Regions from separate parts of the Marinobacterium aestuarii genome, predicted to be linked through region 2. Evidence: predicted binding sites of a transcription regulator. Region 2 holds the regulator's gene; each other region holds the start of a gene.
What was found. Region 2 encodes sigma-54, which starts transcription at its own class of promoters, with help from an activator protein. Its sites were predicted from a motif close to TGGCACNNNNNTTGCTNT; they were not measured.

Region 1: a site for sigma-54 is predicted at 2,715-2,732, ahead of fliE (flagellar hook-basal body complex protein FliE). Genes of this name have one in related genera too.
Region 3: a site for sigma-54 is predicted at 2,001-2,018, ahead of A8C75_RS04035 (flagellar basal body rod protein FlgF). Genes of this name have one in related genera too.
Region 4: a site for sigma-54 is predicted at 2,091-2,108, ahead of A8C75_RS10400 (phenol hydroxylase subunit). Genes of this name have one in related genera too.

Annotation. Positions count from the first base shown of each region.
Region 1 covers NZ_CP015839.1:950,523-954,687, reverse strand. The annotation lists gene fliG (flagellar motor switch protein FliG) at 1-520, opposite strand, end outside; gene fliF (flagellar basal-body MS-ring/collar protein FliF) at 513-2,195, opposite strand; gene fliE (flagellar hook-basal body complex protein FliE) at 2,233-2,580, opposite strand; gene A8C75_RS04145 (3'-5' exonuclease) at 2,797-3,426, opposite strand; gene A8C75_RS04140 (DUF294 nucleotidyltransferase-like domain-containing protein) at 3,426-4,165, opposite strand, start outside.
Region 2 covers NZ_CP015839.1:1,310,979-1,315,143, forward strand. The annotation lists gene rapZ (RNase adapter RapZ) at 1-257, opposite strand, end outside; gene ptsN (PTS IIA-like nitrogen regulatory protein PtsN) at 319-777, opposite strand; gene hpf (ribosome hibernation promoting factor) at 796-1,086, opposite strand; gene A8C75_RS05785 (RNA polymerase factor sigma-54) at 1,137-2,657, opposite strand; gene lptB (LPS export ABC transporter ATP-binding protein) at 2,810-3,538, opposite strand; gene lptA (lipopolysaccharide transport periplasmic protein LptA) at 3,535-4,041, opposite strand; gene lptC (LPS export ABC transporter periplasmic protein LptC) at 4,028-4,165, opposite strand, start outside.
Region 3 covers NZ_CP015839.1:919,546-923,710, forward strand. The annotation lists gene A8C75_RS04030 (flagellar hook protein FlgE) at 1-1,756, shown strand, start outside; gene A8C75_RS04035 (flagellar basal body rod protein FlgF) at 2,071-2,814, shown strand; gene flgG (flagellar basal-body rod protein FlgG) at 2,874-3,659, shown strand; gene flgH (flagellar basal body L-ring protein FlgH) at 3,708-4,165, shown strand, end outside.
Region 4 covers NZ_CP015839.1:2,358,719-2,362,883, forward strand. The annotation lists gene A8C75_RS10390 (adenylate/guanylate cyclase domain-containing protein) at 1-68, shown strand, start outside; gene A8C75_RS10395 (sigma-54-dependent Fis family transcriptional regulator) at 70-1,788, opposite strand; gene A8C75_RS10400 (phenol hydroxylase subunit) at 2,209-2,481, shown strand; gene A8C75_RS10405 (aromatic/alkene monooxygenase hydroxylase subunit beta) at 2,483-3,478, shown strand; gene A8C75_RS10410 (MmoB/DmpM family protein) at 3,478-3,747, shown strand; gene A8C75_RS10415 (aromatic/alkene/methane monooxygenase hydroxylase/oxygenase subunit alpha) at 3,778-4,165, shown strand, end outside.

The DNA.
Region 1 (4,165 bases), 360 kb from region 2:
GCTGAATCTGATCCAGCGCCGAGACGCGCATCAGTATATCGAGCCGTACCCGGTCGTCGAAGTAGGTCAGCACATGGGCTGCCTGATCAGGGTCGAGGTAAGCGATCACTACCGCCTGAATCTGCGGATGCTCGAAGCGGATGACTTCGGCGATCTGGCGTGCTTCCATCCAGCGCAGCGTATCGAGCCCCGACGTATTGGTGCTCATGAGGATACGATCGATCAGGGTCTTGGCCTTTTCCTCACCCAGCGCCTGATTCAGCATGGCGCGAATATAGCGGTCATTATTGATGCCAATGCCGGTCTGATCGCTGACCACATGCATGAAGTCCGACACAACGGCCTCAACCTGCGACTGCGGCACGTTATTCAGGCGCGTCATGGCATAACCAATGCGCTGCACTTCCTTGGGGCCCAGATGCTTGAGCACCTCGGCCGCATCCGCCTCGCCCAGACTGATCAGCAGTATCGCTGCCTTTTCAATATCATCCAGGGCGCCGCCCCCGGCGTCATCACTCATGTTCCGCTACCCATTGCCGTACCGCCTGCGCCACCCGGGCAGGATCCTCGGCCACCATACTACGAATGGTATTGATCTGATATTCGAAGCTTTCATTCGGCGTGGCCAGAAAGCTCTCTTCAGTGCTGCCAAAGGTCACCCGGTCATCCGCCACATCGGAGCTTTCGAGCCCTTCAAGCTCTGCGGCCACGTTACCGCTGCTGCCAAGACGCGGCTTGCCGTCATCTGTTGTCGGCACCGCCAGATTCTTCAATATCGGGCGCAAGACGCCGAACACCAGCAGCAGCACAAAGAGCGCGGCCATCACCTGCTTGACGATATCCCACAGCCAGTCCTGCTGCCACAACGGGGTGTCGGCCGCCTCCACAAAGGGCTCGGTGGCGGCGAAGGCCGAGTTGATCACATTCACGCTGTCGCCACGCTGGGGCGAAAAGCCCACGGCATCCTGCACCAGAATCCGCAGCCGTTCGAGTTCATTCTGGGACCAGGGCTGGCGCTGCCCACCGCCCTCTTGCGAACGTGCTGCGGGCACATCATCCACCACTACAGCGACGGTCAGGCGTCGCACACGGCCCATTTGCTGGCGCGTATAGCTGATCGAGCGATCCAGCTCATAGTTGCGCACCGCCTGCTGCCGACTGCTGCCCGACAGCGCGCCGCCGGCGCCTTCACCCGCCGCACCATTGGCGACCTCCGGCACTGTGCTGGGGCCTGGCGGCTGATTCGACAGCGCACCCGGCACACCACCGGCGGCCTGGCCACCGGCACGGTTTTCCTCGACGGTCTGCTCGCTGCGCAGCGATGGCAGATCCGGATTAAACAGCTCGCTGGTCTGCTCCACCGCATTGAAATCGATGTCCGCCGACACTTCGGCACGGTAGTTACCCAGCCCCACCACCGGCTGCAGAATGCTGTTGACGCGGTTGAGCAGGGTTTCCTCGATCTTGTGGGTGTAATCCAGCTGTTTGCCGGCCAGCACCACATCCTCATCCACATCGCGGGTATTGAGCAGCCGCCCTTTCTGATCCACCACCGTGACATCGCGCACATCCAGTTCCGGCACCGACGAGGCCACCAGGCTGGCAATGGCGGCCACCTGGTTGGGCTCGATACGCCGGCCGGCAAAGAGTTCAACGAACACCGACGCGCTGGGCTTGCGCTCATCGCGGATAAAGACGGTACTTTTGGGAATGGCCAGATGCACCCTGGCGCTGCGAATGGCGACCAGGCTGGCAATGGTGCGGGACAGCTCACCTTCCAGGCCGCGGCGGTAGCGGGCGTTTTCCATAAACTGGCTGGTGCCCAGGGTCTGTTCCTGATCCAGCAGCTCAAAGCCCACGCTCTTGTCCGCGGTAAAGCCCTCGGCGGCCAGTTTCAGGCGGGCCTGATGCACATGTTCCTGCGGCACCAGTATGGCGCGGCCGTCGGCATCGAACTTGTAGGGGGTGTTGTACAGGCGCAGCTGCTCGATCACCTGATTGGCGTCGGCAAAGGACAGGTTGGAAAAGAGTACCCGATAATCGGGCTGTTGCGACCAGAGCACCACGGCGAAACCGATAGCAACACTGGCAGCCAGGCCCACCATCAGGCCTATCTGCCGAAGAATGCTGAGACTGCTGAAGCCGGCCATCAGACCACGCTTGCCGCCTTCGAGTTGCGCCGGGGTATTATCCATTCAAGTGAAGCCGCCCTGATTCCTGTTGGATCCCGTATTACATCGGCATCTTCATAATGTCTTCATAGGCCGAAACCAGCCGGTTACGCACCTGAGTCATGGCCTCGAATGAAACCGACGCCTTTTCCATGCTGATCATGACCTGGGGAAGGTCTACCGCAGGATCGCCCTGCTCGTAGGATACTGCCAATTTTTTGGCATCTCCCTGTAAGCCGTTCACATTGTCGACGGCACTCTTCAGCAACTCACCGAAACCGGTGCGATCCACACCTTCCGGACCCTGCTGTACACCCGGCGCCTGAATCGGCGAGACCCCTTGCTGTGCCTGAGCCTGCATTGCTCGCATCTGCATCAGTACGCTATTGATATCGGCGCGTTCAACCATTGCTGTCTCCCCCGACCAACCTGGCAGCATTTTGACATTATATGTCGCTTTTCCACCACAGCAAGCCAGCCAGGGGGCAAATGCGACAAAATGCTGTCACCAGAACGTCAATAAGTTAGTTATCGACAGGGAATAAAGCAAATACCACGCCAATAGCATGATTTAAAATTGACGGCACGCTACAAACCCGCCAGAGCCGCCATAAATCATTCAATTTCAGTGGCTGGCACTGGGGGCTTCGCCGTGCTTGAGGCGCACATACATCAGCGCCACTGTGATGGCATCCCCGAGGGCCGTATGACGTTCGATGATAGGCACGTCCAGGCGGGAGGCCAGAGTGTCAAAACGCAGATCCACTGTGCCGCCAATGGATTTCCACTTGATGATGTCGTGATAGACATGGGATAGCTCGATGGTCTTGTTGGGCAGACCAAAGCCGTAACGCGGGCGCAGATACTTGTCGAGCATGCGCACATCGAAGCTGACGTAGTAGCCCAGAATCGGTCTGTTGCCGACAAACTCCAGTACCAGCCGTAGCGCCTCGTCGATCTCGATGCCATCTGCCAGATCCGTGGCACGCAGCTTGTGGATCTTGATTGAATCGGCGCCAAGACTCGCCGGCGGCTTGAGGCGAATGTCGAGCCGCTCGCTGGTCAGCACCCGGGTGCCGCGTACCCGCACCGCGGCGATCGAGAGAATCTCCGCCTCGGCCACATTGAGACTGGTGGTTTCACAATCCAGCGACACCACCTCATCCCCCCGATACGGTTCGAACAGAGCACCGTGGATGCCACGGCGATGCTCGAGCCGGTCCTTGAGTCGGCGCAGGGTTCTGGGAATGTACATCAGCCCTCCAGGCGATAACGCAATGTCAGATGTTTCTTGAAGCTTTTGACGATATGCAGCGCATCACGCAGCAGATCCCGCTCCATCTTGTTCAGCAGCGGCAACTCGATCAGGTTGGGCGTTGGATCCTGGCCGTCGTCACTGGCCTCGAGCCTGCGCATCTGCTGACGCAGGCGCAGCTGTATAAAGAGCGCTAGCGCCTCAGCCAGCTCCGCACCCTGTTCGGCCTGCAGCTGCCCCAGCTCCACCAGTGCATCAATACGGCTGAACGTATTAGTGGCCAGTACCCGATATTCCAGCGCCATGGCACGGATGCCGTGTACCACAGGGAAAATGCCACCTTTCTTGATATCCAGCTGAGCCTTGTCCCGCAGGCTGCCAAAAAACGTCAGGGGTGTGTCGAACGCCAGCGCTGCGCGGGTGAAGTGAGAAAAGAATAGGTCGTTATTGCGCAGGTGACGCAAAAACCAGTTACGCCCGGCCTTGAAGAGCGCAGGATTGCCCGCCACGGGTTTGGCGTCCACGGCAATAGCCAGGTTCATCACGGCATCGCCTTCGCAGGACTGGGCCCAGTCACTCAGGTTTTGCGTCCAGTCCCCCAGCGAATTTACCCAGGCAGGGTTCGATACCATGATATTGCCGGGGCACGGCGGAAAGCCGAACTCGATCAGCCGGGCGCTGAAGCGCTGCAGCGTCTGTTGCATATCGGGCCAGCTCAGGCCATCGCGGTAGATGACGG
Region 2 (4,165 bases):
GTATTGACCTCGGCATAGCGGGTGCGCATCTTCTTGAGCAACTTGGGGAACTGACGCAGGTTGCTCAACAGGTTGCGGGCATCAATGCTGACCGCCAGTTTCTCCGGCGGCATAGGGTCCTTCAGCATTTGCTCGATCAGGCTGGGCAGCAGCAGGGCAGGAAGGTTGTCGATACAGTAGAAATCGACATCTTCCAGTGCTTGGAGCGCGGTGCTTTTGCCGGAGCCGGACAGGCCGCTGATGACCACCAGTTTCATGCTGGAGCCATCAGGCGGGATGCTGTGGGGGTAAGCAGGGCCTGTGACATGGGATTTGTACTCAGTGCGATGCCAGACGCAGGGCAGTATCGAATAGCTGCTGGTCAGAAGTGGTATCGCGAAGCGCTGTCAGTACTTCTGCGCGGCTGAAGAGTTCGGCCAGCATGGCCAGGGTTTGCAAATGTTCATCGCTGGCCTCGGAGGGCACCAGCAGTACAAAAAGAAGGTCCACCGGCTGGTTGTCGATGGCGTCAAAATCAATAGGTTCAGCGAGCTTGATCATCATGCCGCTGGCCTGGGTAGCGTTCTCAAGCCGGCAGTGTGGAATGGCGATGCCGCTGCCAATACCGGTGCTGCCAAGCCGTTCCCGGCCAATCAGGCCGCTGAAGATTTCTTCAGCGGCCAGCCCTTGTGCCTGCTCGGCGATCAAGTTACTGGCTGTTTCCAGTACACGTTTTTTGCTGCCCCCATCAAGGTTGCAGAATGTCAGAGCGGGGGTCAGCAGTTCATGCAGATACATGGGCTTATTTGTTTACCGTTATTTGTGGTTTTTGGTTTTTTCTTTGTGCTTGATGATTTGACGGTCAAGCTTGTCGGTCAGACCATCAATGGCGGCGTACATGTCCTGGTGTTCGTGAGTCGCAAACAACTTGCCTCCTGCAAGGTGAACATCGGCTTCGGCCTGCTGACGCAGCTTTTCTACACTCAGGGTAACCTGGACATTGGTGATGTTATCGAAGTGCCGCTCAAGCTTGCCGAATTTACTATGTACATACTCGTGCAGTGCATCGGTAAGTTCGACGTGATGTCCTGTGATGTTGATCTGCATAGTTTTCTCCTAGTCAACAGCGGCGAAAGATCGCCTTGTTTGCATCTCAATTAAACCAGACGCTTGCGCTCATTAGAAGGTGCAATATTCATTGCTTCACGGTATTTCGCCACTGTACGCCTGGCGACTTGAAAACCCTGCTCGTCAAGCAGCGTGGCGATCTTGCTGTCGCTCAGTGGTTTGGTGGTACTTTCCGCTGCCACCAGGCGCTTTATCAGCGCCCGAATGGCGGTGGAAGAGGCGGCGCCGCCGTCGCTGGTACCGACGTGGCTGGAGAAAAAATACTTCAGCTCGAAGATGCCCCGGGGGGTGTGCATGTACTTCTGGGTGGTGACCCGGGAGATTGTGGACTCATGCATCTCGACGGCCTCGGCGATGTCATGCAGCACCAGCGGCTGCATGGCCTCTTCGCCCTGCTCGAGAAAGCCCTCCTGGCGAACGACGATTTCCCGCGATACCTTCAGCAGGGTTTCGTTGCGGCTCTGCAGGCTCTTGATGAACCAGCGTGCTTCCTGCAGGTGGTTCTTCAGATAGGTGTTGTCGGAGCTGTTGTCGGCGCGTCGGATCAGATCCGAGTACTGGGTGTTGATGCGCAGGCGCGGCGCTGTGTCGGGGTTGAGCGCGACCGTCCAGAAGCCCTTGACCTTGGTGACCACAACATCGGGTATCACATATTCGGCGGTGCTGGTGGTGATGCTGGCGCCGGGCTGTGGGTTCAGGCTCTGAATCAGCAGTATGACTTCCTGCAGCTGGTGTTCTTTCAGCCTTGTGCGGCGCAGCAGCTGTTTGTAATCCCGGCTGCCAAGCAGCTGGATAAACTCGCTGACCACGCGAATTGCTTCCTTGCGCCAGGGAGTCGACTCCGGTAGCTGACGCAGCTGAATGGCCAGGCATTCGCCCAGATCCCGGCCGCCGACGCCGGCGGGATCGAACTGCTGGATACGGTGCAGTACGGTTTCGATATCGTCGGAGTCGACGTCTTCGAAATCCTCCGGGTTTTCCTGCTTGAAGTGTTCCAGCAGTTCATCCAGAGATATACGCAGGTAACCGTTGGCATCGATGCCATCGACAATGCCTGTGGCGATAAAACGGTCCAGGTCGCTCATGGGTGTCAGGTTAAGCTGCCACTCCAGATGATCCTGCAGCGTTTCCTCCGCCGTATCATTGGACTCCATGCTGCCGTCGTCATCGCGGGCCGGGCCGCTGGGCTGGCTGCTCTGAAAGGTGTCGTCCCAGGAACTGTCGGTGCCAAGCTCCTCGGGGATGTCGTCATTCCAGCTGTCTTCGGCCTGGGGGCTGTCGTCGCTGGCGGAGTTTTCCGCACTGGCGCGTTCGCCCTCGCTCTCGCTGGCCTTTTGTGGCGCCTCGGAGTTCTGGTGCTCGTTGTAATCGGCATCCGCTGCTTCGTCGTGATCCTCGTCGGAGGACTCGAGCATGGGATTGTTTTCGAGCGCTTCCTGAATTTCCTGCTGGAGGTCGAGTGTCGACAACTGCAGCAGGCGAATGGCCTGCTGTAACTGGGGCGTCATGGTCAGGTGCTGACCAATTTTTAGGTGGAGCCCTTGCTTCATAGAAAGACTGCGTTATCTGTGGGAGTGGGTCGAGTTGCTGTGCATTATATGCCTAACCGGGGGCGGGCGTCGTCTATCTGTCAGGCAGACTGAAGAAACACCGCCGCGGTGGTCATGCAGCGCCAAAAAAAGAGATATCACCCAGTCCGGGCTTAAAGCCTGAATTGTTCGCCCAGGTAGGCGGCCTTGACCTGCTTGTTGGCGATGATGTCCGCCGGTGTGCCCTGGGCCAGAATGCCGCCTTCGCTGACGATATAGGCGTGTTCGCAGATGTCGAGGGTTTCGCGCACATTGTGATCGGTGATCAGGACGCCGATGCCCTTGGTCTGCAGGTGGCGGATGGTGTTCTTGATATCGTTGACCGAAATGGGGTCCACCCCGGCAAAGGGCTCGTCGAGCAGAATAAAGGTCGGCTCGGTGGCCAGGCAGCGGGCAATCTCGACCCGGCGACGCTCGCCGCCGGACAGCGCCATGCCGAGGCTGTCGCGGATGTGCACAATGTGGAATTCTTCCAGCAATTGCTCAAGACGCTGCTCGCGGCCGGCGCGGTCAAGATCCTTGCGGGTCTCGAGGATGGCCATCAGGTTGTCACGCACGCTGAGCTTGCGAAAAATGGACGCTTCCTGGGGCAGGTAGCCCAGTCCCTTGCGGGCACGGCCGTGCATCGGCAGGGAGGTGATGTCCTGGTCGTTGAGCAGTACCTGGCCCTGATCGGCGTTAACGAGCCCGACAATCATGTAGAAGCAGGTGGTCTTGCCGGCCCCGTTGGGGCCCAGCAGCCCCGTAATCTGGCCGCTTTTCAGGCTCAGTGAAACATCCCGTACAACGGCCCGGCCCTTGTAGCTTTTGGCCAGCTGGCGCGCTTCCAGTGTGCTGGTCATTGCGCCGCCCCTTTGGGCTGGATGACCATCTGCACACGGCCCTGGCCGCCTTCGCCGCTGAAGGCGTTGACCAGGGATTTGTCGAGGTTGTAAACGATCTTCTGCCCGGTAAAGGTGTCTTTCTGCTGCACCACCCGGGCCTTGCCGGTGATGGTGATTTCCTGGCGATTGACCTGGTAGTCCATGCGCTCGCCATAGGCATTGGTCACCGGCTTGTCTTTGGCCGCCTGTTGCTCGAACTTGACATCCCCCGTGGCCAGAATGCGATTGACGCCGGATTCGCTGCGGTGCAGGTCAACATTGCGGGCGTTGATTTTCAACGTGCCCTGGGCAATCTCGACATTGCCGCTATAGGTGGTGATGCCGGTGTTGTCATCGATGGTGGCGGTGTCGGCGCTGACATGGATCGGCTGGTTGCGATCGGTCGGCAGGGCCAGACTGGTGCCGGAAAGACTCAGGGACAGCAGGGCTGCCAGCCAGAGGCGGGTATTATTTGGTTTCATAGCGTCCCTCGACATCGGACAGTAGCTCGACTTGGCGGCTATTCAGGTAAGCCTTCATGCCATTGGCCCGGGTTTCACCCCCCTGGCTGAACAGCGTGACGGCGGTGTCTGTTTCGATAAATTG
Region 3 (4,165 bases), 390 kb from region 2:
CTATGCCACTGCCGTGGTGGGGGCGGGATCCAGCAATACGGCCGGCTCCGGCGTGACGGTGTCCGATATCGCCCAGGATTTCAGCGCCGGTACCATCGAATTCACCAACAATAACCTTGATCTGGCGATTAACGGTTCGGGCTTCTTCCAGCTCGACAACGGCCAGGGCAGTGTGACCTACACCCGTGCCGGTGCCTTTGAGCTCGACAAGAGCGGCAACATCGTTTCCAAGGACGGCAAGAACCTGCAGGGCTACGGCATCGATGATCAGGGCAACCTGCTGCCGGTGGGCAATCTGGCCGTGACCCAGAAGGAGAGTCCGCCCAAGGCGACCACCAATATAGATCTGTCGGTCAATATTGATTCGCGCGCTGATGCCACCAAGCTGCTGACCCCCTACAGCAAGGACGAACCTTCGTCCTTCACCTACAGCACCACGGTGCGTACCTTCGACAGCCTGGGTAACGAACATACCGTCAAGCTGAACATGGTGGAACAGCCCCCGGTGCGCGAAGTGCAGACGCTGGAGTTCGATGCCCTGCCAAACTCTGTCACCATCTCGGGCTACACCTTTGATCCCAGCGACGGTATTTCCGCCGCCGAGTCGGCGGCGCTGATCAATGCCGATCCGCGTATCGCCGATATCAGTATCAGCGGGTCCAATCTGGTGGTACGCATGAACGCCTCGGCCACTGATATCGATGAGCTGCAGGTGGTGAATAACGATGCTGGCGTGAGCTTCTCGGGCATCAGCTCGGCGCAGCTGGCGGCCAACGAAGCCCATACCTATGGCGTGGCGGCAGGCCCGCTGGCAGCGGATACGGTGGTCGAGATTGGAGGTGTTGAGATCGCCCTGGATTCGGGCATGACTCAGGATCAGATGGGCGCCGCCCTGGCCTCGCGTCAGGGGGCGATCAAGGATCTCAACCCTGATGTCGAGTCCGTGATCTATGACGCCAACAACGGCGAACTGATCATTACCTTCAAGGCGGCCTCCGGTGATATTGCCGACGGTATGCTGGCGGTAAGTGATCCGGGTGCCATCATAGGTGCGCCGGCGGTAACGCCGGGGGACAACTCCTTCCAGGGCGTGTACCAGATGTACGCCTACCTGAATGGCGAGGAATTGCTGGATATCGGCAAGGTGGTGGATCCCGGTGAGGCGGGTTTTGCGTCTCAGCAGTCCGAGGTTGGACCTGTGCTGATTACCTTTGATCCCAGCAGCGGCCTGCTGAACAGCATTAACGGCCAGCAGTTCCTGGCCGGCGGCAGTGTACCGGGCATCACTATTGCCGGCGCTGACCCCGCCAATGCCGAAACCGAAATCCGACTGGACATGAGTAACACCACCCAGTTTGCGTCTGCCTCGATCGTGAAGACGCAGAATCAGGATGGTTACACCAAGGGTGACCTGGTAGGGGTGAGTTTTGGCGGCAACGGTGAAATGATTGCATCCTTCAGCAACGGCCAGAATCAGCAGTTGGGTGTGGTGGCCATCGCGACCTTTGAAAACCAGGCGGGCCTTCGCTCCAGCGGCGGCACTGAATGGACAGCGACGCTGGATTCGGGGTCTGCGATCGTCAACCCACCGGGTTCGGGTCTTAGCGGCAGTCTGCGCTCGGCGGCGCTGGAGCAGTCCAACGTCGATCTGTCGGCCGAGCTGGTAAGCCTGATTGAGGCGCAGCGCAACTTCCAGGCCAATTCCAAGACCCTGGAAACCCTGAATACAGTAACGCAGACCATTCTGCAGATCTGATCGGTTTAGCTGGCGGTTAACAAGCGGCGCGGGAGCAGTCCCTGCGCCGCTTTTTGGTATCTGGCTGCAGTATCCTTTTCTTGGTAATTGGTAATTGGTAATTGGTAATTGGCTATTCGTCAGCGCGGAGCGCTCCGCTGTGGCCGCTTTGCCAATGACTATTCACGAATTACGAATCACATCACCTTTCACCTTTCTCCTTTCTCCTTTCTCCTTTCTCCTTTCTCCGCCTGCCCTGGCTGTATGGCACAGCAATTGCTTTATATCCGTAAAGGTCGCGAAAGCGGCAACGGTTTTCCCAGCAGGAGCGGTCGATGGACAAAGTGCTGTATGTGGCAATGAGCGGAGCCCGCGAAAGCATGGTGGCGCAGCAGGCCCATGCCAACAACCTGGCCAACGCAACCACCACCGGATTCAAGACCGATCTGGCCCAGGCCCGCGCCATGCAGGTGTTTGGCGAGGGGCTGCCGAGCCGGGTCTATGCCATGACCGAGCGCCCCGCTACTGATACCGGCACTGGCACTCTGATGCAGACCGGACGGGATCTGGACGTTGCCATCAACGGCGAAGGCTGGATTGCGGTGGTGGCACCGGACGGCACCGAGGCCTATACCCGTGCCGGAGAGCTGCAGATCAATGCCGCCAACCAGCTGGTGACAGGCAGCGGATTGCCGGTGCTGGGTGCCGGCGGCATTGCCGTTGTGATCCCGCCCTCGGAAAAGGTTGATATCGGCAACGACGGTACCATTAGCGCCCGCCCGCTGGGTGAAGGGGCCGCCGAGCTGCTGCTGGTGGATCGCATCAAGCTGGTGAAGCCCGACGACGACGCCCTGTTCAAGGGGCTGGACGGTCTGATGCATGTCCCCGGCAACGCCCCCTTGCCGCCGTCGCAGGATGTGAGCCTGCGCTCGGGCTATCTGGAATCGAGCAACGTCAATGCGGTGAACGAATTGACCGAGATCATTAGCCTGGCCCGCCAGTTCGAAATGCAGGTCAAACTGATGAAAACCGCCGAAGAAAATTCAAGTGCTGCGGCCCGTATCCTGCAGCTCAGCTAACGCAGTGGCTGGCAACAGTCTGATGGCTGTTACCGGTAAAATGCCAAGGAGTTAATGCTATGAATGGTGCTTTGTTTGTCGCCAAGACAGGCCTCAGCGCGCAGGATACGGCGCTCAAGGTCATCTCCAACAACCTGGCCAACGTCGCCACAGTGGGTTTCAAGAAAGACCGCGCCGTGTTCGAGGATCTGCTGTATCAGATCAAGCGCCAGCCCGGCGCCCAGTCGGCGCAGGAATCCCAGCTGCCCTCGGGTCTGCAGCTGGGCAGCGGTGTGCGCACAGTGGGCACCCAGAAGCTGTTTTCAACCGGCGACCTGCAGGTCACCGATGAGCCCTTCGATGTGGCCATCAATGGCCGTGGCTTTTTGCAGGTCGTGCAGCCCAGCGGCGAGATTGCCTATACACGCAATGGCCAGCTGCATCTCAATGGCGACAATCAGCTGGTGACCGCCGAAGGCTTCCAGATTGAACCGGCCATTACCCTGCCCGCCGAAGTGCAGACCTTCAGCGTAGGTCTGGATGGCACCGTGCAGGTGACGGTGGCGGGGGATGCGAATCCGCAGACGATCGGCCAGCTGGAGCTGGCGGACTTCGTTAACCCCCAGGGTCTGCAGGCCATCGGCCAGAACCTGTTTCTGGAAACGGCCGCCAGTGGCGCTCCCGTGGTGGCGCAGCCTGGGGATGGCGGCACTGGCCTGTTGCAGCAGGGCATGCTGGAGGGGTCCAACGTCAATGCGGTGGAAGAACTGGTGAACATGATCACCACGCAGCGGGCCTACGAGCTCAATTCCAAGGTTATCTCCACCGCCGATGAAATGCTGTCCTTCGTGACGCAGCAGCTGTAACAGGCTGAAGGGGGCAAGGTGAAAGGTGCAGTCGATAAGGTGCAGGGGATGACAGAAGCCATGATGATGACACGCAGCTTGCTGCTGGCGGCGCTGGTGCTGGTACTCAGCGGCTGTGTAACCAAGGCGCCGAAACCGGATAATCCGTACTTCGCGCCCATCCCTGCGCAGTCCTACGAGACGGTACCCCCGGCCAACGGTTCTATCTACCAGGCGGCGACCAGCATTAACCTCTACGGTGATGGCCGTGCGCTGCGGATCGGCGATGTGATTACCGTACTGCTGTCTGAAAAGACCCAGTCGACCAAGTCCGCCTCGACCGATGTCGACAAAAGCAATCAGATCAATCTGCCGCAGCCACAGCTGTTTGGCCGCGGCCTCAGCGCCTTTGGCAGTCCGTTGAGTCTGTCGGCCCAGAGTGACAGCGCCTTTGCCAGTGAAGGCAGCTCGGATATGAGCAACAGCCTGAGCGGCAGCATTACGGTCACGGTGCACGAGGTGAGGCC
Region 4 (4,165 bases), 1.0 Mb from region 2:
CCCTGGACGATGGGCGTGACGGTGACCTCGATGCCGCTCTGGCACTGCTCGAACAGTTGCAGCCCTGACTTATCCTGTTGGGTGCTTTTTCAGTTTGTAGGCCAGCTGCGGCCGCGTCATGCCCAGCAGGCGGGCGGCCTGGGCAACATTATTGTCCGCCTTGGTCATGGCGGTGTGAATCATCTGGCTTTCGAGCTGTTCCAGGCTGACTTCATCCCTGATGGCCTGGTGACACAGGGCCTGTATGGATGTGTCGGCGGCTGCGTCATCGGCTGTCGCACTGTTCATGCCGATCTTGCCTGCCCGGTTAATGGTGTTCAGCGGGTGGCTGGGTTCGGACAGCGACGGGAACAGGGCTTCGATATCAATTGTATGGTTGTTGTCGCTGAGGATAATGCCGCGCTCGATCATGTTTTCCAGTTCGCGGATATTGCCCGGCCATTTGTACTGCAGCAGGGCCTGCAGCGCCATGTCCGAAACGCCGAGGGTGCGCTTGTTGTAGAGGCTGTGATACTTCTCGAGGAAATGCTCGATCAGCAGCGCAATGTCTTCGGTACGTTCACGCAGCGGCGGGATATGTACCGGGAAGACATTAAGCCGATAGAAGAGGTCGGCACGAAAGGTACCGTTTTTGACCGCTGTCTCCAGATCCTCGTTGGTGGCGGCGACGACGCGAACATCGATCTTGCGGCTGCGGCTGTCGCCGACGCGCTCCAGTTCGCCTTCCTGCAGCACGCGCAGTAGCGTCGCCTGTGCCCGGGGCGACAGTTCGATCACCTCATCAAGAAAGAGTGTGCCTTTGTCGGCACGTTCAAACTTGCCTTCACGGGACTGGGTGGCGCCGGTATAGGCACCTTTTTCAACGCCAAACAGCTCGGCCTCGATCAGATCCGGCGGGATGCAGGCGCAGTTTACGGCGATGAAGGGCTTGTCGGCGCGATCCGAACTCAGGTGCAGGCCTTTGGCCACCACTTCCTTGCCGACGCCGGTTTCCCCTTGCAACAGCACGGTAACGCGGCTGCTGGAGGCGCGTCGAATCAGCTGGCAGACGTTCATAAAGGCGCTGGAGCGCCCCACTGAGTTGATCAGCAGGTCCGTGTCCTGGGGGGAATAGCGCGCATTGTCCCGCAGCTCGCTGAGTTCATGGCGCAGGGCAAACAGCTCATCGGCGATAGGGTCGGGCAGCAGCAGGCGCTCGAGTTCGGCACGGTCTTCCCATTCTTCCACCGGTTTGCCGATAATGCGGCAGTGATCGGCACCGCAGCCGGCGCATTCCTGCTCCTTGTAGATAATGGTCCGGCCCATGTAAAAGGTCGTAAATCCGCTGGCATATCCGATCAGGGTCCAGCAGATGGGGTCGTCGGCGAGGCCGAAGTCATGCCGGTGTACTTCGGCTTCATAGGAGTCTATCCAGTCAAACTCTCCGTAGAATGTGCCGGCTTCTATATCGAACTCCAGATCGATGGGCTGCACATTGACCATCCCCTTGATGCCGTGCAGCTGGGGGCCAACGAAAAAGGCCTCTTTTTTTGACAAATCCGGTCGCACCTTGGCGACCAGCTCTGCGTCCTTCCAGCCCGAGTGGTAGCCAAAACGCATCAGGAAGCCGCGTGTTCGCTCGACGCCCATGGTTTCAACCAGCTCCTTGCGTAACTGGCCCATGACGGCGGAATGAATCAGCAGCATGCGTTGTTCGTTGAACCAGATCTTGCCGCGATCGGTTTCAAAACGGATTTGGGACAGCAGGTCTGCGTTTGCAGGAAGCTGCAGATCGGTCTGAATGGCCATTGTTGTTATATACCGGCGCTGAAGGTGAAATCTCTTTTTATTGTTGATTGATTCTCGCCTGAATTGGAAGGGGTTGTGCCACTTTGTGTTCTTTCGCCGAGGCCCGATCGGGTGCTGAGACATGATCAAATGGTCACTTCACCTGGGCGGGCTTAATCATTTGGTCACTTTTTTCAGAACTGTCCCGCGGTTTGGTATCCATTTTTTTCTGTCTAATAGGTCCAGATTAAAATAATTATTTATAATATTTTCAATAGCTTAAATGATTATCTTGGCGTTTTTTTTTGCCTGTTTTTACCATCTGGCACGTCGGTTGCAGATTGTCCTGGTGAACTTTCATCAGCGACAACGAGAACAAACGCGATGAGCAGATTGCCTTCTCAAGAACCTGTCGGGATGCGTCCCGATACCTTCAATCGAATGACGAAATACGTCCGGGTGCGCAGTCAGCCCGGTGACCGTTTTGTCGAGTTCGACTTTGCCATCGGCGATCCGACCCTGTTCGTGGAACTGGTGATGCCCGTTACTGCCTTTGAACGTTTCTGCCGGGCCCAGGGGGCCGTTGCCATGACGGCCGCGCAGACCGCCGAGGTGGATGCCCAGATGGAAAAGTGGCGCTACGGCGAAGGCACCCTGATGGCACAGAACCAGAATCGATCCGCCAATAACAACAACTCAGAGTTGGGAAATTAACATGAGCGTTGAAATCAAGACGTCCACGCTGGAGCCGGTGCGCAATACCTTTGCGAATATCGAACGCCGCTTTGGCGACAAGCCCGCGACCCGCTATCAGGAAGCGACCTACGACCTTCAGGCCGAAACCAACTACCACTATCGCCCGCTGTGGCAGCCCGAGTTCGAACTCAACGACAAGGGGCGTACCGCCATTGAGATGCAGGACTGGTATGCCTTTAAAGATCCGCGCCAGTATTACTACGGTGCTTATGTTGGCCAGCGCGCCCGCATGCAGGAGCATGCCGAGAACAACTATGCCTTCTTCGAAAAACGCAATCTGGCGGCGCTGCTCAGCGATGAACTGCGCGCCAGTCTGATCCGCCTGCTGGTGCCGCTGCGCCACGTCGAACATACCGCCAACCTCAACAACATGTACGGCACTGCTTACGGTTACGGCACTGCCATCACCCAGGCACTGCTGTACGACGCCATGGACCGGTTGGGCATCGCCCAGTATTTCTCGCGCATCGGCCTGATTCTGGATGGCAACAGCGGTGATGCGCTGGTGGAGGCCAAGCAGCTGTGGTTGCAGGACCCGCTCTGGCAGGGGATGCGGGCGCTGTGCGAGGAAACCCTGGTGACCGAGGACTGGTTTGAGTTGTTTGTGGCCCAGGATCTGGTCATCGACAGCCTGGTCAGTGACCTGGTCTACACCCAGTTCGATGCCTGGTTGGCCGCCAACGGCGGCCAGGATGTGGCGATGCTGACCGAGTTCATGCAGGAGTGGTGCAAGGAGCACACACGCTGGGTGGATGCGGTGCTGAAAATCGCCGCCGCAGAATCCGACGCCAACAAGGTGCTGCTGGGCCAGTGGGTCGAGCGCTGGCGTGGCAAGGCCGCCGAGGCTCTGGCGCCCGTAGCACAGGAAATGCTGGGCGATGACGCCCTGGCCCAATCGCTGGCAGCGCTGGACAAGCGCCTGGCCAAAGCCGGTATCGCAGGAGGAAACGTCTGATGTCCAAGGTCTATATCGCGCTGCAGGACAACGACCAGTCCCGCTACATCGTTGAAGCCATCGAAGACGACAACCCCGAGGTCACCGTCAATTACATGCCGGCCATGATCCGCATCGAATGCGAAGGTCAGCTGGTGGTTAGACGCGAAACCGTGGAGGACAAGCTCGGCCGGGACTGGGATATACAGGAGCTGCATCTGAACCTGATCACCCTCGGTGGCAACGTCGATGAAGACGATGATCGACTCAGCCTGAGCTGGAACGCATAACCGCACTTAATAAGAAAAGAGGTATCCGACATGGCTGCTAAAAAACTCAATACCAAAGACAAATATCGACTGCTGACACGGGATCTGGACTGGGAGTTTTCCTATGAGGATCGCAAGCAGGCCTTTCCGTTCGAGGAATTCGAGGGTATCAAGATTACCGACTGGTCGAAATGGGAAGATCCGTTTCGCCTCACCATGGACACCTACTGGAAGTACCAGGCGGAAAAAGAGAAAAAGCTCTATGCCATTTTTGATGCTGTGGCGCAGAACAACGGCCATACCAATATTTCGGATCCGCGTTATGCCAATGCACTCAAGCTGTTCCTGACCGGCGTTTCGCCGCTGGAGTACCAGGCGCACCAGGGTTTCGCCCATACCGGGCGTCAGTTCGGCGGCGTCGGTGCCCGCATCGCCTGCC